DNA from 2 places in the Anaerostipes faecis genome. Region 2 is predicted to be linked to the other one. Evidence: riboswitches for the same ligand, from Rfam matches in the RefSeq annotation. Region 2 holds a riboswitch; the other holds the start of a gene.
The links. Region 2 has a riboswitch for cyclic di-GMP ahead of sfsA (DNA/RNA nuclease SfsA). Riboswitches for the same ligand answer to the same signal wherever they lie in the genome.
Positions count from the first base shown of each region.

Region 1: another riboswitch for cyclic di-GMP. It lies ahead of QGT46_RS03580 (hypothetical protein); the one in region 2 lies ahead of sfsA (DNA/RNA nuclease SfsA).

Region 1 covers NZ_CAJSYK010000003.1:61,610-73,593, reverse strand. The annotation lists gene QGT46_RS03600 (xylulokinase) at 1-198, shown strand, start outside; gene QGT46_RS03595 (HPr family phosphocarrier protein) at 212-448, shown strand; gene QGT46_RS03590 (hypothetical protein) at 525-1,316, opposite strand; gene QGT46_RS03585 (hypothetical protein) at 1,279-1,536, opposite strand; gene QGT46_RS03580 (hypothetical protein) at 1,706-1,921, opposite strand; cyclic di-GMP riboswitch class I at 2,113-2,187, opposite strand; gene QGT46_RS03575 (energy-coupling factor transporter ATPase) at 2,256-3,107, shown strand; gene QGT46_RS03570 (energy-coupling factor transporter ATPase) at 3,092-3,955, shown strand; gene QGT46_RS03565 (energy-coupling factor transporter transmembrane component T family protein) at 3,948-4,760, shown strand; gene truA (tRNA pseudouridine(38-40) synthase TruA) at 4,775-5,533, shown strand; gene QGT46_RS03555 (radical SAM protein) at 5,534-5,926, shown strand; gene QGT46_RS03550 (ribonucleoside triphosphate reductase) at 5,901-7,997, shown strand; gene QGT46_RS03545 (S8 family serine peptidase) at 8,402-10,249, shown strand; gene QGT46_RS03540 (hypothetical protein) at 10,288-11,448, shown strand; gene QGT46_RS03535 (DUF2712 domain-containing protein) at 11,634-11,912, shown strand; gene QGT46_RS03530 (hypothetical protein) at 11,979-11,984, shown strand, end outside.
Region 2 covers NZ_CAJSYK010000010.1:44,531-56,514, forward strand. The annotation lists gene hxlA (3-hexulose-6-phosphate synthase) at 1-458, shown strand, start outside; gene hxlB (6-phospho-3-hexuloisomerase) at 488-1,048, shown strand; gene QGT46_RS08495 (NAD(P)/FAD-dependent oxidoreductase) at 1,473-2,927, shown strand; gene QGT46_RS08500 (VOC family protein) at 2,924-3,394, shown strand; gene QGT46_RS08505 (PHP domain-containing protein) at 3,424-4,329, opposite strand; gene QGT46_RS08510 (hypothetical protein) at 4,445-4,807, shown strand; gene QGT46_RS08515 (ABC transporter permease) at 4,810-5,610, opposite strand; gene QGT46_RS08520 (ABC transporter ATP-binding protein) at 5,603-6,364, opposite strand; cyclic di-GMP riboswitch class I at 6,501-6,555, shown strand; gene sfsA (DNA/RNA nuclease SfsA) at 6,654-7,349, shown strand; gene QGT46_RS08530 (MFS transporter) at 7,419-8,669, opposite strand; gene QGT46_RS08535 (TetR/AcrR family transcriptional regulator) at 8,781-9,431, opposite strand; gene clpB (ATP-dependent chaperone ClpB) at 9,583-11,984, shown strand, end outside.

The sequences.
Region 1 (11,984 bases), on a different contig from region 2:
GTTGGACGAAAAGTTGGAGTATTTCCGGACCTTACAAAGGCAGCCGAAAAAATCGTAAAAGTAAAAGAAATAATTCAGCCGGTGAAAGAATGGGAAGAAGCTTATGACAGGCTGTATCCATATTATGTAGAAATGTATCAGAGCTTAGATCAAGATTTAAAGAGTTTAAAAGAAACAATAGGCGAACTGAGAAAATAAAGGGAGTAAAATTATGGTTAAAAAAACGATTCAATTAGATACTGTAGAGGATGTAAAAACGTTTGCCGCAGCTGCCGGCAGATATGATGGAAGTGTAGATTTAAAGTCAGACAGATATGTGATTAATGCAAAATCGATCTTAGGAATTTTCAGCTTAAATATTTCCCATCCATTAGAACTTCAGATTGAACCGGAGAAAAGTGATTACGGGAAATTTCTAGAAGAAATAGATGAGTATATCATTGGATAAAACAATCTATATGACAGTAATCATAAAGAAGTCCAGGAAAAATCCTGGACTTCTTTGTAGTATAAGGAGCCTAAGATCATCTTCTTAAATGTCTTGTGAGCAGCATGCCCGCACAGATAAGGCTTCCTGAAAGGAGGATCAACAAGGATGAGATATCATACTTCTGATCTCCGGTGGACGCTGTATCTTTATAGGATACAGTGCTGTTGTGCGTTGAAGCTTTCGTACCTTTCTTAGAGCTTGTGTGGCGGGAGGAGGTATTTCGCCTGCCTATGGATGTCTGTTTCTGTTTGGAAGTGGTCTTATTTTTCTCAGTGGAAGAAATTTCAGTATTGTGTTCTGTTGTTGAGGGTGAGGAATCTTGTGCATTCTTGTAGACCAGAGAATATACGGAAAACCGGTCAGTTTCAATTGTAACTTTATCAGGCTCAGGGTTTAAGTCTTTTAAAGTGGATGCAGAGTATGTTCCGTCAGCCTGTTCGTGAAGACGGATCACAAAGAATTCCCGCGTCTCATTGCGGTATTTTTCCGGCACATCAAAGGTGAGTGTGAGTGGAGAATCCACGGTAGGGATTCTTTCTGGTACGCCGTCTGTCATCTTTAACAGATTAATATCCAGAAGAATAGTACGTTCCATCTCCTTATTCAGAAGGTTCTGTGCTTGTTTCGGAGGAGCAGATACCGGCTCTGATTTTAAAGCAATCTCAATAGTGCTTCCGGCTGCAATTTTCTGTGCATCCTCCTCAGTGAGAAGAGCGTCGGCTTCATAATTCTCCACGGTGATGCCAGGCATCCCGGAAGGCTTCTCAATGGCAATAGAGCCGGAACCGTTAGCGGAACCTCCGCCGTTTAAAGGCGGCAGCCACAAGATTGCCCCATTGTTCGGCTACCGGGGAGACAGAATTTATGATTTTCAGAGCGACAGAGCCGCCTGCATAGACTTCACTTACATCGACGTTTTCCAGCGTACAGGAAATGGAACCGGATACATTAGCACTTGCATTGCCTTTGGAAGCAATGGCATAACCGCCCCCGTACACGGAAGATACCTGTACATTCTGGATGACAATGCTGACATTGGATTCCACGGCTTTATTTTTTCCGCCGGTGTCCTTCTTTATTAGAATAGACGTACCCTGGGCATACAGATTAGAGTCTTCGATCAGTATACCTGAATTTTCATTGGAAACAGATTTTTTCTTTTTTGATTCCGTCGAACTGTCAGCGGCAGTGTTGCCGGATGCAGGAACAGCAGAGTTAGCGTCCGGTGGCTGGGACTTCTGTCTGTGACTGTGTGTCTGAAGATGCCGTCTCTGTGATTTTACTCTGTGTCTCTGATGCAGAAGAGGCTTGAACGGCCTCTTTATTGTCTTTTGTTTCATCGGCTGCATAGCTTAAATTGCCGAGCATTGCTAAAATAAATGCCAGAAGCGTTGCCGCCAGCAGGATGGTGTGCCTTTTGTATCGCCTCATAATGATTCCCCCTTTCATGATATAAAACTAAATATACAGTATGTAAACGAAAAAAACTCCGGCAGAATACTGCCGGAGTCTATTTTATCTATAAAGTATACAATGTAAGGTAAACTGCACGAAAAGAGTGCAGTGTAAGATCCATTGACAGGACAGTCAGATCAAATATAAATGATGTCCGATAGGTAAAATGGAGCAGCCGGCTGTCATACCATCTCATGGTTTAGGCCCTTGGCTTTGCGTCACGGGATTTACCCGCAGTAATGTCAATGAATACCTATTGTTTCCAGCCCATTTTATTGATATAATGGAGCATATGTCAAAGGAGAAACCAATGTCAATATTACAGATCAAAGATTTAATTCATCAATATATAACTTACGGGGAAAAGGAAGAGGAAAATCAGACCGTCAATGCCGTAAATGGTGTGGATATGTCGGTGGAAAGGGGGGAGTTCATTGCCATTCTGGGACACAACGGCTCCGGCAAATCTTCCCTGGCAAAACATATCAACGGACTGCTCCAGCCCACATCCGGTTCTGTCTATTTAAAGAGTATGGATACAAGAGACCATGAAAAGCTCCTGAAGATCCGTCAAAGTGCAGGCATTGTATTTCAAAACCCGGACAACCAGATTGTCGGTTCTGTGGTGGAAGAAGATGTAGCCTTTGGCCCGGAAAATATCGGCGTGCCCACAAAAGACATCTGGAGCCGCGTGGCAGGGGCATTGGAGGGCGTCGGGATGACTGCTTACCGCAGCGCAAGCCCCAATCATTTATCCGGCGGGCAGAAACAGCGCGTGGCCATTGCAGGGATCATGGCCATGGAACCCGAATGTATAATTTTGGACGAGCCCACTGCGATGCTGGACCCCAGGGGACGACAGGATGTTCTGTCTCTTGCAGGGGAGCTGAACAGGGAAAAAGAGATCACGATCATTCTGATCACACATGATATGGAAGAAGTACTGCTGGCTGACAGAGTGTTTGTCATGGATCAGGGAAAGGTCGTGATGAGCGGAAAGCCAAAGGAAGTCTTTGCACATGTAGAGGAGCTGAAAGGGTACGGGCTTGAGGTGCCATTTGCCGCAGAGCTTGCCTATGAGCTTAAAAAGGAGGGAATCAGGCTTTCCGATGCGGTAACGACAAGGGAAGAACTGGTGGAAGAGTTATGTCAATTAGTTTAGAGAAAGTAAGTTATATATATGAAGATAATTCGGATATAAAAAAGCCCGCGCTGATCGATGTAGATTTAGAGATCGGAGAGGGAGAGTTTATCGGCATCATCGGACACACGGGATCGGGTAAGTCTACGCTGATCCAGCATCTGAACGGGCTCATGGAACCTACAAAAGGACGGGTATATTTTGAGGGAAAGAATATCCATGCCGAGGATTATAATATCAAGAGTCTTCGGGGAAAGGTTGGCCTCTGCTTTCAGTATCCGGAACACCAGCTGTTTGAGACGACCATACTGGAGGATGTCTGTTTCGGTCCTTTGAACTTTGGGGCCTCCAAAGAAGAAGCCGAAGAAGCTGCGAAGGAGGCACTCAAAGACGTGGGGATCTCTGAGGAACTGTTCGGAAAGTCGCCATTTGAACTGTCCGGAGGACAGAAGCGCAGAGTGGCCATCGCAGGCATTCTGGCAATGAAGCCTGAATATTTTATCCTGGATGAACCGACCGCCGGTCTGGACCCTGAGGGAAGGGTACAGCTGTTGGAACTTCTGAAGTGTCTCAATCAGGAACAGGGGATCACAATCATACTTGTGTCCCACAGCATGGAAGATATCGCATCCTATGTAGACAGGATGATCGTCATGAACCGTGGGCGCCTTGAATTTGACGGGGATAAGGAAGAAGTGTTCTCTCATCAGGAAGAACTGGAGCAGATGGGGCTGTCCGTACCATTTTTCAGACATCTGGCCAACGATCTGAAAGAAAAGGGATTTCCTGTCGAGGGAGAGATCCTGACCCTTGAAGATGCCAAGAGGGCAATCTTAAAAACATTAAAGAAGGAACAAACATATGATTAAAGACATCACCATAGGACAATATTACAGATCAGACTCTATTCTTCACCGGCTGGACCCACGGGTGAAGCTGGCGGGGACATTGATTTTTGTCATAACCTTGTTTTTTTCAAAGTCTTCGCTGACTTATGCGGCTTCTCTGCTGTTTTTGGCTTTGATGATCGGGCTTTCCACCGTACCCCTCTCTTTTATTGTCAGGGGTCTGAAAGCCGTTGGCGTTATTTTGCTTTTTTCCGTTGTCATCAATATTTTCTTTATACCGGGCGAAGCGATCGTACATTTTGGTGTCATCAGGATCACCAAAGAAGGAGTCGTCACAGCCGTTTATCTGGGCACAAGGCTGGTGATGCTTGTATTGGGCACTTCCCTTATGACCTTTACGACCACACCCAATGAGCTCACAGACGGGCTTGAAAAGTCGCTGGGCTTTTTGAAACTGATCAAAATTCCTGTGCATGAGATTGCGATGATGATGTCTATTGCCCTAAGGTTTATCCCGATCCTCACAGAGGAGCTGGACAAGATCATGAAGGCTCAGACCGCAAGAGGAGTGGATTTTAAAAACGGAAGTTTTCTGCACCGGATGAAGAGTATGGTGCCGATCGTAGTGCCGCTGTTTGTGGCGGCCGTGAGGAGAGCCAATGACCTGGCCCTGGCCATGGAGTCCAGGTGCTACCACGGCGGAGAAGGGCGGACGAAGATGAAGCCTCTCAAATACTGCAGAAGGGACCTGCTGGCTTATCTGTTCCTGGCTTTATTTTTGGCATTGATGATTTACCTGGGATTTTTCTGTCCGATTGGCAGATAGGCGTGAGGTGATCTATGAAACGGATAAAATTAGAAGTGGCATATGAAGGGACAAATTACTGCGGCTGGCAGATACAGCCAAAGGATACGACCATAGAAGGGGTTCTCAATGAGAAACTTGGCAGTCTTTTAGGAGAAGAGATCACGGTGATCGGTGCCAGCCGCACCGACTCCGGGGTTCATGCCTTTGGGAATGTGGCAGTATTTGACACGGAGACGGAGATTCCGGGTGAGAGGATCGCCAGGGCTCTGAACCAGAGGCTGCCGGATGATATTGTCATACAGTCTTCCAAAGAAGTGAGGGACGATTTTCATCCCAGGTATCAGGATACGAGAAAAACTTATGAGTATACCATTTACAATTCAGAGTTTGACAATCCGGTCACGGCGAGGCATCATCATTTTGTTTATGTACCTTTGGATGTGGAGCGTATGCGTACAGCCGCCCGCTATTTTTTAGGTGAGCATGACTTTTTAAGCTTCTCCACTACAGGAAGTCCTACAAAGACTACTGTGCGCACGATTTATGAGTGTGAGGTGAGGCAGAACAGCCGGTATATTACAATGAGAGTTACGGGAAACGGATTTTTATATAATATGGTGAGGATGATGGCCGGAACTCTGATCTCCATTGGAAGGGGCAAAAGAGAACCGGAGTGGGTCCGGGAGCTTTTCCTGCATCCGAAAAGAGGAAAGGCAGGTCCAAATGCCCCGGCAAAAGGACTGACACTCATTAACATACGTTATATGAATGAAGAAAAGGAAGCGGATTAGATGAAGATTATGGGACTGCAAAAGTCAACACTCCTGGATTATCCGGGGAAAGTCGCCTGCACGGTATTTACCGGCAGGTGTAATTTTTTGTGTCCGTTCTGCCACAATGCGGAGCTGATCTCAGTGTCAGAGAAAGAGCAGGGGCTTTCACACAGCGGCCTGCTTGCTTTTTTAAAGAAGCGGAAAGGAGTCCTGGACGGAGTCTGCATTTCCGGAGGAGAACCGCTGATCCACGACGGGCTTTTGGAACTGATCGGAGAGATCAGGGAGCTTGGATATCTGGTAAAACTGGATACCAACGGAAGCTTTCCGGAAAAGCTCAAAAGGCTATATTTTATACAGAAAACAGAGAGAAAAGATCCGGAATATGAAGTCTACGATCCTGGACTATAAGGAGCTGGTGGACAGTTATGTGAAAGCCAGTGACTGGAGGGTAAAAGAAAACTCTACCGTGACATATTCCGTCGGAGGACTGATTTTAAGCAACAGCGGGGCTATCACGGCCAATTACTGGCTCTCCGAGATCTATGACGATGAGATTGCCGATGCCCACAGGAATGCGGACATCCATATCCATGATCTTTCCATGCTGACCGGTTACTGTGCGGGCTGGTCTTTAAAGCAGCTGATCCAGGAAGGTCTGGGAGGCGTGCGAGGTAAGATTACCTCCGCACCGGCAAAGCATTTGTCCACACTGTGCAATCAGATGGTCAATTTCCTTGGAATCATGCAGAATGAGTGGGCCGGCGCCCAGGCGTTCTCCTCTTTTGATACCTATCTGGCTCCATTTGTGAAGGCAGACAATCTGTCTTACTATGAAGTTAAAAAGTGTGTGCAGTCCTTTATTTTCGGCGTCAATATTCCGAGCCGCTGGGGAACCCAGGCACCTTTTTCTAACATTACTCTGGACTGGACTGTTCCGGATGATCTGGCTGAGCTCCCTGCCATCGTGGGCGGAAAAGAGATGGATTTCTGTTATAAAGACTGTAAAAAAGAGATGGACATGGTGAACAAGGCATTTATCGAAGTTATGATCGAAGGGGATGCCGAAGGACGGGGCTTCCAGTATCCGATCCCTACATATTCTATTACAAAAGACTTTGACTGGTCTGACACTGAAAATAACCGGCTGCTGTTTGAGATGACCGCTAAATACGGCACCCCGTATTTTTCTAATTATATCAACAGTGAAATGGAGCCGAGTGATGTGCGCAGCATGTGCTGCCGTCTGCGCCTGGATTTAAGAGAACTGCGCAAAAAAGCAGGGGGATTTTTCGGAAGCGGGGAGAGTACCGGCTCCGTAGGAGTAGTTACGGTCAATCTGCCTAAAATCGCCTATCTTTCTAAAGATGAAAAAGAATTCTATCACAGGCTGGATCATTTGATGGATGTGGCAGCAAGATCTTTAAAGATCAAAAGGACCATCATCACCAAACTATTCGATGAAGGGCTGTATCCTTATACGAAACGTTATTTGGATTCCTTTAATAATCACTTTTCTACCATCGGGCTGATAGGAATGAATGAAGCGGGTCTCAATGCAGACTGGATCAAAGCGGATCTGACCGAAGAAAAGGCGCAGGAATTCGCGAGGGAAGTATTGAATCATATGAGAAACCGTCTGTCAGATTACCAGGAAGAATACGGCGATCTCTATAATCTTGAAGCGACTCCGGCCGAGTCCACTACATACCGTCTGGCGAAGCATGACGTGGCAGAGTTCCCGGACATCATCACAGCTTCAGAAGAAGGAGGAACACCGTTCTACACAAACAGTTCCCATCTGCCAGTGGGATATACGGACGATGTTTTCGACGCGCTGGATATTCAGGATGAATTACAGACATTATATACATCAGGGACAGTTTTCCACACCTTTCTGGGAGAAAAGCTTCCGGATTGGAAAGCGGCCGCGGCTCTGGTGAAAAAGATCGCAGAAAATTACCGTCTTCCATATTATACGATTTCGCCGACCTACTCTGTGTGCAGCAACCACGGCTATTTAAACGGAGAGGTTTATGTTTGTCCGGTCTGCGGAGAGAAGACGGAAGTATACAGCAGGATCACGGGCTACTACCGACCGGTCCAGAATTGGAACGATGGAAAGGCACAGGAATATAAGGAGAGAAAGCTGTATGATGTAGAGCACTCAAGCCTGAAGGCCTCCAGGACTCCGAAAAAGGATGTAAGCATTGCCTCTGAGGCAGAAAAGAAGATGGAGGAAGCGGAAAAGATGCTTCTGTTTACCACAAAAACCTGTCCGAACTGCCGCATGGCTGGAGAAGTCCTGAAGGATTCCCAGATCCCTTTTGAGATTGTGGATGCGGAGGAACATCAGGAATTGGTGCAGGAATACGGCATCATGCAGGCTCCATCCCTGGTCGTACTGCGAGGGGAACAGTTCGAGACGCACTGCAATGTTTCCAATATTAAAAAATACGCAGAGCAGAATCACTGCGGCTGATGAGAACATGTTAAAATAAAATTCTTTTATTATGAAAACAGCAGTTTGTAAAAAAAACAAGCTGCTGTTTTCTTGTAAATAAATAGAAAAATATATGTCGATTATCGGAATGTTAAACCTTTTATCAACAATATAATCCAATTACTAGAAATATGATATAAAATAAAAAGAAAATCTAGTTACTCATCATATGAAGCGAAAAAGGGAGGTATTTCAGGAAAAGAAAGGAGAGGGATACCTATGATTGAAAAAAATCCATGTAATACTAAGGCGCCAACCTGTATCTGTACACTGTTGTACAGATTGTATCACATGGATGCTTATATTTTATCAGAATCGTAATAAAATTCAAGAAACAAGAAATGATAATTCTGTAAAATATAGGAGTGATTGAAGATGAAAATATGATTCAAGATCAGGTGCAGAAAACGGATTTGTTAGAAGAAGAACATATTTTGGTATCGAAATTGACAGAAACAGAGGCTGAGATTATTGAAAAAGATCAGCAGGTATTAGCAGTAGAGGAAGATATAAATGTATCTGCATCAGACCTGGATGATGGTTCTTTACAGAATACGGATGAAGGTACTTCTTGGAATTTGAAAAGTATTCATGTTGATGAGAAACAAGAAGTAAATCCAACGGAAAAAGTAAAAGTTGCACTTTTAGATTCAGGAATTGATTATCAGGAGGGTCTTGAGGTTAAAGAGAGAGTAAATCTGATAGCAGAAGGTGAGGAAATTTCACCAATGTTTGAGGATGTTTCCAATCATGGTACTTCCATTGCAAGTTTGCTAGTTAGCAAGAATAATAAAGTAGATGGCATTAATCAAAATATTGAGTTGTATTCTGCAAGAATTTTAGATGAGAAGAAGCAGGCACCAATTAGCCGTGTTGTAGAAGGAATTTATTGGGCAATTGAAAAAGATGTAAATATTATCAGCATCAGTTTTGGTACAAATCAATATTCGCAGGCTCTGCAGCAGGCAGTTGATGACGCAAATAAAAAGGGAATTTTAGTAATTGCTGCAGCAGGAAACCAAGGAGAAGATGGAACTGATAATGTAGAATACCCAGCAGCTTTTGACAATGTTATTGCTGTTGGCTCTGTAAATTCCAAGGCAGAAATTAGTGATTTTAGTTCTACAGGAAAAGAAGTAGATGTGGTGGCACCGGGAGAAGCGGTTCGTGCTACGGGGGCATTTGGAGAGACAATGGTAACTTCCGGAACCAGTATGGCTGTTCCTCATGTGGTAGGTACAGCGAGTCTTTTATGGCAAAAAGATACCTCAAAATCAAAAGAATTTATCAGAGATCTTTTAGAGGAAAGTGCAAGACCACTAGGTGATAAAGAAACTTATGGCAAGGGAATCATTGACTATGAATATGCCGAAAAAGTATATCCTACAGCGGAAGAGCAGTATCAGAAAGGAGATGATATTCAGGTAAAAGAAAATACCAAGAGTGTTAAGAAATATGATAACACTGCGGATGAAGCGAAGGTAGAGGGAACATGGTCCGGAACAAATCATCAAAAGTATTTAACTGATAAAGGTGTGAATTTAACGGCAATGAAGGCAGGAGCAGTATATCCGGATAGTGGAGTTCCTAGAATGTCAGTTTATCCGGATTTCCACGGATATTATCATCGGAAAATATCTGAAAATCCTGATAAATATGAAAGAGTCAATTATCTTGCAAGTTATCGGTTTTTAATTAAGATTGGTAATGCATATGGAAGAGGAGAATCTTATACGGCAGTAAAGAAAAGCGATATTCCGGGATTAACACAGAAAAGTTATGATGCTATTCGTAATGCATTTAAATCAAAAATTCATGCTAAAGCAAAAGGATATTCTTCGAATTCTAATCGAAAAGCATTTGTATTTGGAGTTGCAATGCATTCTGCAACAGATGCGTTTGCACATTCAACTTACAAATATGAATTCAAAGAGAAAGGAAAATGGGGACGCATTGATCATCCTAAGGCAGATGATACTTCGTATCAAAAGCGCCGATTTACAATGGCTTATCGAATTGAAAGAAATAACTTGTATAGATTTCAAGGAAAACGTAAAGAGGTGGCAGTTTGTCATGATTTTCATGCGTCTGGCGATAAGGATGGAACTTATTATGTAGCAGATAGTAGTAAAAAATATTATAGAATTACTTATATTTCTAAAAATGCTACAGAAGTACATATTACAGATTCAAATGTAATTAAACATTATGGAATGATTAACCTAAACTAGGTGTTGGAGAATAAGATTAGTAAAGGAGGAATGTAAGTATGAAACAAAAAGTAAAAAGCATAATGTTGGTTTTAATAACTTTTTTATTTGGTTTGTCAATTTCTGTGCAAACAAAGGGAAATGAGAGCCGATATAAAGATTGTACGGACGTACAGGAAATACAGGCTCCTTTTGTAAAAGAAATGAAAAATGCGACATGGCAGAATCCAGTGAGAGGTAATCCCTATAGGTTTAGTTCTAAAATGGCAGGGAAATATGTGAAAATTATTCCGCAGGGAGAAGGAACTTTATGCCTTCTAGTAGATGGTTGTACGATTTACGATGCTGATAAAAAGATAGTGAATATCTCTGAATCAGAGTGGAATAGTGGTACGTATTATATTAAAAATGTGAACAAAGATAGTGTGTATTACATTAAGATAGGAAACGAATATAATGAGTGGGATCAGTGCAATGCTTCTGTGACCGCATACATATGTCCGGATAATGTATCTCAAATCGAAAGCGGCAAGACATACATTCAATCAGCACAAGGGAAGTATCTGTATAAATACTTTACTTTGAAAAAACGAACGAAGAGTGTGATTACAATGTATCCGGCAGTCGTTGATTATAAGACACATACCTATTTTTATGTTCAACGAAAAGAGAAGGATGGATGGAAGAATGTTACAAAAAGACAGACTGTGGAAGCAGATGAACATGGAAAGCATGGAGCTGTTTTTGGATTAAAGAAAGGTCAGTATCGTATTGCGTTAAAATCGGCAGCTATGACACCTGGTAAGGAAAGTCAGTTTACTATAATTAGTATGGAAAATAGCACTTTGTCCGACAAATATCAGACGAAAAAATCCAAAGCGCAGAAAGTAAAGTTAAAGACGAAAAGGACTAACATTTATACACCAACAGAAAAAGCTTCCCGGTGGTACAGAGTTTACCGGAAAACAACAAAATATAAACGCTATATAACTGTTCGGGTAGAAAATAATTCCGGAAAAGTTAAGGTTGCAATTTATAAAAAAGGCAGAAGTAAACCTGTGAAAACCAGTATATTATTTTCTGATGCGAATGCTCCATATGAAAGGAGTGGAAAGAAAAAGTTGACGTATCGCTTGAAAAGTGGAAAGGGAACCTATTATGTAAAAGTAAGCAAATCAGGTTCTAAGATGAACGGACAGTATTCCATTCAATATAAGTAGTATTTTTTAAAAGGAAAATCAACAGAAAACGCAGCATAAATAAAAGTGCAGTGATAAATGAACCGTATCTTTATTTTCTGCATCCTAAGATAATCAGGACTTACAAAATAACAGGAAACCTCGGAATATATCGGTGATATACTCCCTTTTAGGCAGACAAGTGGAATAATAAACCTGAATTATTCATTTACGATGAAATCACAAAAAGAACAACAAATCCCTGGAAAGTAAAAATGATGTACAGCGCTGAGGGAACTGGGACAAAGGCTTTCTACTGGATTGCAAATGCAAGTTCAAAATCCAAGGTCACAGCTGGAATGACAGTGACTCAGGGATCACATGAGAGAAGGCAGGAACCTTACGCTTCTGCAAATCAAAAGTGGGTCAGGCTTGCGGTGAAGAATAATAATGATTCTAATAAAACTTATTATGTAAGCGGCGTATGGGATGAGGAAATTGATTAAAAAGAAAATAGCAGATTGTATACAATCTGCTATTTTCTTAACTACAATGTGGAAAGAGAATACATTATGTTA
Region 2 (11,984 bases):
TGGCCGATTTAAAGATCATGGACGGCGGATATCTGGAAGCAAGCTATGCCTATGAGGCGGGTGCCGCTTATGCGACAATCCTTGGTGTTTCTGATAATCTGACCATTGAAGGTGCTTTAAAGGCTGCAAGAGATTATGACAGAAAACTCGTTGTGGATATGATCTGTGTGGAAGATCTTCCGGCCAGAATCACGAAGATGGAAGAAATCGGAGTTGACATCCTGGCAGTTCATACAGGGGCTGACCAGCAGGCAGCAGGCAGAGAGCCGATCCAGGATCTTCAGGTCATGACAGAACATGCAAAGAAGGCTCAGATCGCTGTTGCCGGAGGTATCAACAGCAAGACCATCGATAAATATGTTGCCTTAAAACCGGAGATTATTATTGTAGGATCTGCGATCGGACACGCAGAAGATCCGGTTGCGGAAGCAAAGGCGATCAAAGACGCGATGCTTTAAATCACACTTTGAGACTGGAGGTAAAGATTATGACAGAATGTAAAAATATGATGGCGATTCTCGGAGAATTAACCGACAACGCAAAAGAAGTAGATAATGAACAGATAGAGGAAGTGGAAAAACTGATCACAGAGGCAAAAAGAATTTTTGTAAGCGGTGCGGGACGCTCCGGATTTGCTGCCAGAGGATTTTCCAACCGCCTGATGCATCTTGGGTATACCGTATTCTTTGTCGGTGAGCCGACCACACCGTCTATTCAGGCAGGAGATCTGCTGATTGTCGGCTCCGGTTCCGGAAATACCGCAAGCCTTGTGTCTAATGCCAAGAAGGCAAAGAGCCAGGGTGCAAAGGTGGCGACAATTACAATGTTCCCTGAGAACACAATCGGATCTATGGCGGATGCGGTGATCACACTTCCAGGAGTCACAAAGAAGTGTGACAATCATGAAGGAGCGGGAACTGTTCAGGCTGCCGGTTCCGGATTCGAGCAGTTAAGCTGGATTACATATGACTGTATGGTTATGGATCTGATGAGGCTCACAAATCAGTCAGATGACGATCTGTTTGCAAGACATGCAAATATGGAGTAATAACAAATATGACAATACGGATGTGATTATGATCCCGGAAATTATAGAAACTTTAAAGGATTTAAAAGTGTTTGCAATCAATGGCCCTCATGCATCACCGCTTTCTGGGGTTGCCTGAGAAGAATATGATAGTACAAAAGAAGAGCTGGATAATCTGGAAAACCTTCCGACGCTGACGGGAGAGATTCCGGATTCTATTTACAGAGCAGCATTTGATCCGATAAGAAAACTTTTCAGCGGAGACAGGCTTACTGGGACAGCGCAGAGGTGCCTGGAACATGGTCTTCCTTATGAAGCTCTGAAAGCCAGACGACTGATAAAATAATAAAGACATTTTTAGCAGAAAAGCTGTGTTTCCCTTCATCCGGGACACAGCTTTGTTTGTTATTTATCCTGATCTTATGTTACAATAAGTCTGTATTTTATGTTTAGCAGCAGTGGAAAAAATACAGGAAAGGGTGTGTATATTGTGGATTATACATTTGATGTCATTATCATAGGAGCAGGACCTTCCGGGATTTTCTGCGCGTATGAGCTTTCACAAAAGAAACCGGATTTAAGGATATTAATGATAGAGAAGGGAAGAAGGATTGAAGACCGGTCCTGTCCCAAAAGAAAAACAAAAGTGTGTGTGGGCTGTAAGCCATGTTCCATTACTACCGGATTTGCAGGTGCAGGCGCGTTTTCTGACGGAAAGCTTTCCCTGTCTCCTGATGTGGGCGGAAATCTGCCGCAGATCCTTGGCTACGAAAAGACAGAACAGCTGTTGAAAGAATCTGATCAGATCTATTTGAAATTTGGGGCGGACACAAAAGTGTACGGACTGAATGAAGAAAAAGAAATTGCCAGGATCAGAAAAAAGGCAATTAAAGCCAATCTGAAATTAATCGAGTGTCCGATCCGGCATCTGGGCACGGAAGAGGGGTATAAGATATACCAAAGGCTTCAGGAACACCTGCTTGGTGCCGGAGTCAGGATAGAATTTAACACCATGGTTGAAAATATCATGACTGCAGAAGGACGGGTGCAGGGTGTTGTCACCGATAAAGGAGATACTTTCTATGCAGAGGAAATTGTAGCCGCCGTGGGCAGGGAAGGATCTGAATGGCTCAGCAACCTGTGCAGGGAACACGAGATTGAGACTGAGGTGGGAACGGTAGATGTAGGCGTCAGAGTGGAAGTCCGGGATGAAATCATGGAAGAACTGAACAAGAGCCTGTACGAGGCAAAGCTGGTATATTATACGCCGACCTTTGACGACAAGGTTCGTGTGTTCTGTACCAATCCTTCAGGGGAAGTGGCTACAGAATATTATGAGGACGGACTCGCTGTGGTAAATGGCCATGCATATAAGGCAGAAAAATATAAGACGAAGAATACAAATTTTGCAATTCTTGTATCGAAAAATTTCACGAAGCCGTTTAAAGAGCCTATCCAGTACGGGAAACACATCGCACAGCTGAGCAATATGCTCTGTGACGGAAAGATTCTTGTCCAGAGGTTCGGGGATTTTGTCAGAGGACGCAGGACGACGGAGGAACGCCTTCTCAGAAATAACATTACGCCGACTTTAAAAGACGCGGTGCCCGGGGATCTGTCATTGGTATTTCCTTACAGAATCATGAAAGCGATTGAAGAGATGATCTATGCACTGGATCAGGTGACGCCGGGGATGGCCAGCGATGAAACGCTGCTCTATGGAGTGGAAGTAAAATTTTATTCCAATAAAGTCGTCACAGACCAGTCGTTTGAAACCAACATCAAAGGCCTTCGGGCGATCGGTGATGGAGCCTCCGTTACAAGAGGCCTTCAGCAGGCATCGGCTAACGGACTCAGCGTTGCCAGGAGTATTTTAAAGACGAAGGGAGTTTTTATATGAAATATATATGTACAGTCTTATCCGTATCAGATATTAATAAATCCAGAAAGTTTTATGAGGATTTATTCGGATTGGAGCTTTATCAGGATTACGGTATCAATATATCCTTCACCTGCGGTCTTTCACTGCAGCAGAACTTTGACTGGCTGGTGAACATTCCAAAAGAGAGAGTTCAGAAAAAAACAAATAACATTGAAATCTGTTTTGAAGAAGAGGATTTTGATGGATTCTTGAAAAGGCTGAAAACTTTCACGGATATTGAGTGTTTGGGGGATGTGATTGAGCATGGCTGGGGACAGCGTGTCGTCAGGTTTTATGATCTGGACGGGCATCTCATCGAGGTGGGAGAGTCAATGAAGATGGTGATCACCCGATTCCTGAATTCGGGGCTGACTATGGAAGAGATTTCAGTGAAGATGGATGCTTCAGCAGAAGATCTGCAAAAATTATTAGACAATGAAGAATGATATTTTGAAAACAAAAAAAGCAGGTCCCTCTATTGTGGGGTACCTGCTTCTGCTTCTTCAGATTCTTCGGTTTCTTTCCGGCAGGAAGAATGAAGGTATGCTTCATTGGCAGCCTTGCCCGCTGCTGTCAGACGTTCCAGTCCTTCTTCCGAGCAAAGGAAAGAACCGATCGGATAAGGTGTCTTTGTATATATGCCGTGGAAATCCGTGCCGCCGGTCATAAATAAGTCATGTTCTTTGGCCAGGGATCTGATATGATCCATGGTCCGCTCATCATTTCTCGGATGATTCAGTTCGATACCGTCAATGAGTTTTTCTTCAATGAGCATTTCCATGAGCATGGGATTTTTGTATTCTCCCGGATGAGCCAGAACGACAATGCCGCCGCAGGAACGGATCAGACTTACTGCTTCATGGGTTGTCATATCTTTCTGGGGCAGCTTGTATTTAGAACCGGATGAAAAAAGCTCTCTGTGGAGTTCTCCAATAGGGGTTCCTGTATATCCCAAAGAAGCCAGGACCTGCATCATATGTACTTCGTACAGGGTGGTACTTTCACGGGCGGCCTCAAAGAGCTGTTCTTTTGTGATCGGATAATCTTCCATGATTTTTTCGTACATGGCAAGCTTCGTCTGCCGCTGATATTCCAGATACCGGTCAAGTTTTCTCTGAAGTTTCTTTACATCGGCGGGATAGTAGCAGAGAAGGTGAGGTTTTGTATCTGAAGCCTCGTGGACAGAGTTGATCTCGACTCCGGGGATGACATTGATCCCAAGTTCTTCTCCGAGAGCAAGCACAGCGGGAATAGAGTGGGTGGAATTGTGGTCTGTTACGGCGATATAATCCAGGCCGACGCGTTTCGCCTGGGAGATCAGCTGGTCGACGTTTAAAGCGCCGTCGGACAGCACAGTATGTGAATGAAGATCTGCTTTCATTTTTAAATTCCTCCTAGTAATTTGGCTGATTATATTATATCATGAAGATAAGCAGATTTAACAGAAATACTTATAAAATAAAAGACTGATCAGGCAGAAAAAGGGGGCTATCGATATGAATTTAGAAGATTTTTATAGAGGAAGAGACGAAGATTATCCGGTAATCATCGGAAGATTTATGGGAAATGAGAATCTTTTAAAAAAGTTTGTCAAGAATTTTGCGGATGATCCAACCTATGGACGGCTTTGCGAAGCGAGATACGCTTTCATTTTCAGAAAATATTTTGAGGTATTCGGACGACATACTGTGATCAAGGAAGTGAGCCAAAAGATCGGAAGAACAGATATCATCTATGACTATGACAAGCAGGTATTGGTGAACAATCTGGAAGGACTGAGTATGAACAATAATGATATGAGATCATCGGAAATCAACGGGCAAAGATCGTTTGATTTCCTTTGGTCTCATTTGTTTTAGGATCAGATTTTTCTCTGATACATTTTCTTTATAAATCCGGTCAGGGCGTACAGAAGCATAGCGATGATGCATAAGATAACGATAGACATTAGTACCCAATCCATTTTAAATACCTGGCTTCCGTAGATGATCAGGTATCCAAGGCCGGAGCGCGCGGCCAAAAATTCTCCGATGATCACACCTACAAGAGAAAGTCCGATATTTACGTTCATAATGCTCAAAAGCAGCGGAATACAGCTTGGTATGACTGCCATGGTCAGGCAGTCTTTTTTGGTTCCTCCGAGAGTCCGGATGAGAGTCAGACGCTCCTTATCTACGTGGAGAAATCCACTGTATAAATTCAGGATGCTTCCGAAAACCGCAATGGAGATCGCGGTGATAATGATGGTTTTCATATTGTTTCCGAGCCAGACGATCAGGATCGGAGCAAGAGCTGATTTCGGGAGACTGTTTAAGACTACAAGGTATGGGTCAATGATCCTGGCAGCCGTGGGGAACCACCATAATATGGTTGCGATCAGCACTGAAAATAAAGTGATCAGCGCAAAGCTTACGAGCGTTTCGGCCAGAGTCACCCCGATATGAAGAAAGATGGAATGGTCTATTACCATGCCGTAAAAACACCGGATGATCCTGCTTGGACTGCTGAAAATAAATCCGTTCAGTATATTCTTTGAAACCGCAGTTTCCCAGGCAAATAAAAGAAGGAGAAGCAGAAGGACCTGGGCAACCCGGATCCAATATTTTTTCCGTTGTATTTGGTTTAAATACTCGGACTGTTCTTTAGAAATTGGATCAGTCATTGATTTCCCTCCATAATTGATTAAAATAATCTTTGAACTCCACTGCATTTCTTGCAGCCTGCGGTGTTTTTTTTCCACAGGTAAGGTGAATAGGCACAATGGTCTTGACAGTTCCCGGACGTTTGGACAGCACAATGACACGGTCGGCCATACTGATCGCCTCAGAAAGATCATGGGTAACGAGGAGAGCTGTTTTTTTCTTTTCTTTTATGATGGTGCCTATATCATCGGATACCTGGAGTCTTGTCTGGTAGTCCAATGCAGAAAATGGTTCATCCAGGAGAAGTATATCCGGGGACAGGGCGAGAGTACGGATCAGAGCAGCCCTCTGGCGCATACCTCCGGAAAGCTGGCTGGGATAAGAATTCTTAAAGTCTTTGAGTCCGTAAAGTTCCAACAGCCGGTCAACTTTATCAAATGCCTCCGGATCTTTGATATTTTGTATCTTGAGTCCCAGAGTAACATTTTCATAAATAGTGCGCCAGGGGAGAAGCTGATCCTTCTGGAGCATATATCCGATATGGTCGGTGGACTCCTCGATCGGCGTGCCGTTGATCTTGATGGTGCCGCCGGACAGGGGAAGAAGCTTTGCAATTAAATGCAGCATAGTAGATTTTCCGCATCCGCTCGGGCCTACTACCGCAACGAATTCACCGCTTAATACATCAAAAGTGACTGAGGAAAGAGCCGTAGTTTCTTGCTTCAGATTATGGTAAGAGTAGGAAACCTGCTCTAAGGAAAGGGCAGTGGTCATTCTTATATCTCCTTTCTTGGGGGATTATAGTATAGATTATGCTGGAAAGAAAAAAGGTGATATTAATCCTTGATATAAGAGAGAACAGCAGACAATAATTAAAGTGTAGACGAAAGTGGTTTGTCTCGGACAATTTCATATTCATCGGTAAAACTGTCGAAAGGCAGTGACACAAAGCCAAGGCTCTCAAAGATTGAGGGTTTGGGGAGTTGAAGTGGGCTTGCCCACTGTGTCCTTGACATCAAATCTTCCAAAAGTTATCATTATGGGCGGATAAGGAGATAACAACATGCATTATGATCATATCATTTCAGGTACATTCTTAAAACGCCCCAACCGGTTTATAGCCATTGTCCTCATCGGAGGACAGGAGGAAGAGGCACACGTAAAGAATACGGGAAGATGCAGGGAACTGCTGATACCAGGAGCCAGGGTTTATCTTCAGCGGCATAACGACCCGAAGCGAAAAACAAAATATTCACTGATCGGTGTGAACAAAGGAAGTCTGATGATCAATATGGATTCACAGGCTCCTAATAAAGCTGTGGAAGAATGGCTGAGAAAGGGAGGAATCTTTCCTTATATAAAAGAGATCAAGGCGGAAAGGAAGTATGGAAATTCCAGATTTGATTTCTTTATCAGAGGAGGAGAACTCATGACGGAAACCAGAGAGGTCTTTGCCGAAGTAAAAGGAGTGACCCTGGAAGAGGATGGAACAGCATGGTTTCCGGATGCCCCTACGGAACGGGGAGTCAAGCATATAGAGGAGCTCATACACTGTGCAAAGGAGGGGTATGAGGCATATATCATCTTTGTCATTCAGATGAAAGGAGTGCATTGTTTCAGGCCCAACGACCGCACCCACAGGGCATTTGGGGATACTCTGAGGAGAGCAGCGGATTCTGGAGTACAGGTACTTGCATTGGACTGCCTTGTAACAAAAGACACAATGGAAATCGATAAAAAAATCCCGGTGATTCTGTAAACAGACCACCGGATCAGGAAGAGGAAGCAGACAATTTTGTTGCTGCCTCCTCTTATTATATCAAGTTTTTTATTCAGCAGCTGGTTCTGCCAGGGAAATTGTCCGGAATATTTTTCTGGATTTCCAGGAGATCAGACAGCAGATCAGACAAGCGCCGTAGACCGCAAAATAAGACTGGCCCTTTAAAACGTCAAACAGGACTCCATATACGGCCTGCCCCAGAGGCTGGGAACACATGGACAGTGCCATAATACAGGAGATGACTTTGCCGATCAGATGGTGCGGTGTCAGAATCTGTACAAATGAGAGCATCTGTACGGTAAACATTGTGGAGCAGACCATCATAAAGAAACTGCACAGGGTGATCACAATGTAGGCTGCCATTGGAAGAATATCCAGATTCAGCACGAGTCCGATCGGGAGGAGGGCTGCTCCGCTGAGCAAAAGCAGAACATGGACACCCTGGATATTCAGCCGTTTTGCAAAGACTCCGGTGAGAATGCCGCCCAAAAGGCCTCCGAGGGCTAAGGCTCCCTGAGCATATCCATAAAGCTGGCTGGACATATGGAGAAACTGCGTGATGATCACAGGCAGGCCTACGATGATCAGGGCACTTAAAAATAAGTTAAATGCGCAGACAATCAGGATTCCTTTCCCTATGACAGGCTGTTCTGTACGGATGAAGCGGAAACTATCTGAAAGATCCTGTTTTACTACCGCAAACACACTGGTTCCCTTTTTCGGCTTTTTAAACGGGATATGGATAAACAGTTCCATTGTGGCAGAAAATAAAAAGCAGACGATGCTCACATATAATATCGGGCAGATTCCGTAAAATCCGTATAAGGCTCCGCCTGCCACCGGACCGATCAGATTGGCCAGAGCATTGACCTGATTGATGACTGCATTTCCGGAAAGCAGACGGTCCGGGCTTATAAGAACAGGAAGGCTTGCCTGGACTGCCGGCTGGTATGCTCCCTGAATGCCGTAGAGGAGCATCAGGGTGATGATCAGAAGCAGTACCAGGGAAACATGACCCAGAGCTGCCGTAAACAGCAGGATCAGTGCGCTGGTCGCGTAATCAAGAATCACCATGATATTTCTTTTGTTGACCCGGTCCGCAACGATTCCCCCTGCGGGTGACAGAAGGATCATAGGAATAAATGAGCAGGCGGTGACTACGCCGAACAGGGATGCAGATCCGGTTTCATTCAAAAGGTACAGAGGAAGTGCAAACCTCAGGATGGAATTGCCGAACAGAGAAATGATCTGTCCGATCACTACGAGGGAAAAATCCCGTGTGAATAGTTTATCGTTCATAAAAACTCCTTTCATACATTCGGTTGGTATGTAAAATGACAAAAAAATTAGTGTTTTCACCAGTCACCAAGACCGGACTGTATGAGTCCAGTCTGAGGACGGATGGATGAGTCAGCTTTTTTCTTCGAGCTGTTTTCGGTAAGATTCAAGCACAAGGAGTGCTTCGTCATCCAGCAGAGGTATTCCGAGCCGTTCCAGCAGATCTTTCATAAACTGTATTTTGTGAATGAGTTCTTCTTCTGTATTTTGGATGATAAATGGATTCATCCAGAGATTGAACAAGATGAGCATGGCTTCTGAAAGTTCTTTTGGATATTCTGTTTTTATGGAACCATCCCTGACTCCTTGTTCCACTAACGGCAGAATCAGCCGGGGTGCCGTATCATTCAGACTGTCAAAAAGCTGTTTCATGAGGAAGCGCGGATTTTTCATGATATTAGGAGCGGCCTTGATGATCAGCTGATTGCCTGGATTGTTTATTGATACGATCATCAGCTTTTTTAATTTTTCAAGTCCTGTACCGGATTCATTCAAAATATCTTCGTAGTCCTTCTCCTGCCCGCCGTAGAGCTGGTCCATGACGGCTTCTATAATCTCACTTTTGGATTTAAAGTGATGATATATGGCGCCTTTCGTCAAATCCCCCAGTTCGTCGATGATATCCTGAATGGTTGTGTGCTCGTAGCCTTTTTCCAGAAATAATTTCAGCGATGCGTCCAAGATCCTCTGCTCTGTAATCTCGGGATATTTATTTCTTGCCATGGAATAACATCCTTTCTTATATACATACTATTGGTATGTATATAAAATAGCAGATACATGGAAGAATGTCAAGAAATGAAAAAATAATACTTGCTTTTTATATGCTAGGTGTTATACTAAATATAGAACAAATAAGATTGGAGGAGTGAAAATGAATATTAATAAGTTTACTCAAAAGTCGGTCGAAGCAGTAAATCAGTGTGAAAAGATTGCTTATGACTGCCAAAACCAGGAAATTGACCAGGAACATTTATTATATAGCCTGCTGACCATAGAAGACAGTTTAATCTTAAGTCTTTTGGAGAAGATGAATGTCAATAAAGATTCCTTTTTGGCCCAGGTACAGCAGCTGCTCCAGAAGAAACCGAAGGTTTCCGGCGGACAGGTATACATGAGCCAGGCGCTGAATCAGGTACTGCTGGCAGGGGAAGACGAGATGAAAGCCATGGGAGACGAATATGTATCTGTGGAGCATCTGTTTCTTGCCATGATCAAAAAGCCAAACAATGCGGTGAAAGAACTGTTCAGAGGTTATGGAATCACCAGAGACCGTTTCCTGGAGGTTTTGTCCAAAGTAAGAGGAGACAAAAAGATAACCACTGATAATCCCGAGGCAACGTATGATACGTTGGAGAAATATGGATACGATTTGGTGAAGCGCGCCAGAGAGCAGAAACTGGACCCCGTGATCGGGAGAGACAGCGAGATCCGGAATGTTGTCCGCATCCTGTCAAGAAAAAGCAAGAATAACCCGGTGCTCATCGGAGAGCCCGGCGTCGGTAAGACTGCGGTAGTAGAAGGACTTGCCCAAAGGATCGTCCGAGGGGATGTACCGGAACAGTTAAAGGACAAGACGATTTTCTCTCTGGACATGGGATCTCTTGTGGCAGGTGCCAAGTACAGAGGAGAATTTGAAGAACGTCTGAAAGCGGTTCTTGAAGAAGTGAAAAAGAGCGAGGGACAGATCATCCTGTTCATCGATGAGCTGCACACGATCGTGGGAGCAGGAAAGACAGAGGGCTCCATGGATGCGGGCAATATGCTGAAACCGATGCTGGCCAGAGGAGAACTCCACTGTATCGGAGCGACTACTCTGGATGAGTACCGTCAGTATATTGAAAAAGACGCGGCTCTGGAGAGAAGGTTCCAGCCGGTCATGGTGGATGAGCCTACCGTTGAAGATACGATTTCTATTTTGAGAGGAATTAAAGAGCGCTACGAGGTTTTCCACGGGGTAAAGATCACAGATGGATCTTTGGTGGCTGCTGCGACCCTGTCAAACCGCTATATTACGGACCGTTTCCTTCCAGATAAAGCTATTGACCTGGTGGATGAGGCATGTGCCATGATCAAGACAGAGATGAACTCCCTGCCTTCAGAGCTGGATGAGGTCCAGAGGAAGATCATGCAGCTGGAAATCGAGGAAGCTGCGCTCAAGAAAGAAGATGATAACCTGAGCAGAGAACGTCTCTTGGAACTTCAGAGAGAATTGGCAGAGATGAGAGAAGATTTTAATGCCAAGAAAGCCACATGGGAGAATGAAAAGTCTTCCGTGGAGAGGGTTTCCAAACTGAGAGAAGAGATTGAATCTGTAAACAACGAAATACAGATTGCACAGAGAAACTATGATTTAAATAAGGCTGCGGAACTTCAGTATGGACGCCTCCCTGAGCTGAAAAAACAGTTGGAGGAGGAAGAAGAAAAGGTCAGAAAAGAAGACAGATCCATGGTCAGGGAAAGTGTAACAGACGAAGAGATCGCCAAGATCATTTCCCGCTGGACCGGTATCCCTGTGGCTAAACTTACGGAGAGTGAGAGAAATAAGACACTTCATCTGGATGAGATCTTACACAAAAGAGTTGTGGGGCAGGACAATGCAGTGCAGCTTGTGACGGACTCTATCATCCGTTCCAAGGCGGGGATCAAAGACCCGGGCAAACCGATCGGCTCTTTCCTGTTTCTTGGACCTACAGGTGTAGGAAAGACGGAGCTTGCCAAGGCACTGGCAGAGAGTTTATTTGACAATGAACAGAATATTGTCCGCATCGATATGAGTGAATATATGGAGAAACACTCCGTAGCCCGTCTCATCGGGGCGCCTCCGGGATATGTAGGATATGAGGAGGGTGGACAGCTGACGGAAGCAGTCAGAAGAAAACCTTATTCTGTTGTATTGTTTGATGAGGTGGAGAAAGCTCATCCTGATGTGTTTAATATCCTGCTGCAAGTGCTGGATGACGGAAGGATTACAGATTCTAAGGGAAGGACCGTAGACTTTAAAAATACGATCCTTATCATGACTTCCAATATCGGTTCCACCTATTTGCTGGAAGGCATCGATCAATCCGGTAATATTACAAAAGAGGCAGAAGATATGGTTATGGCAGACTTAAAGAACCATTTCAGGCCGGAATTCTTAAACCGCCTGGATGAGATGATCCTGTTTAAACCGCTGACGAAGGAAAACATCACGAATATCATTGACCTGTTAGTTGCAGATTTGAATAAACGTCTCAGTGACAAAGAGCTTGCCGTAGAGCTCACACCGTCAGC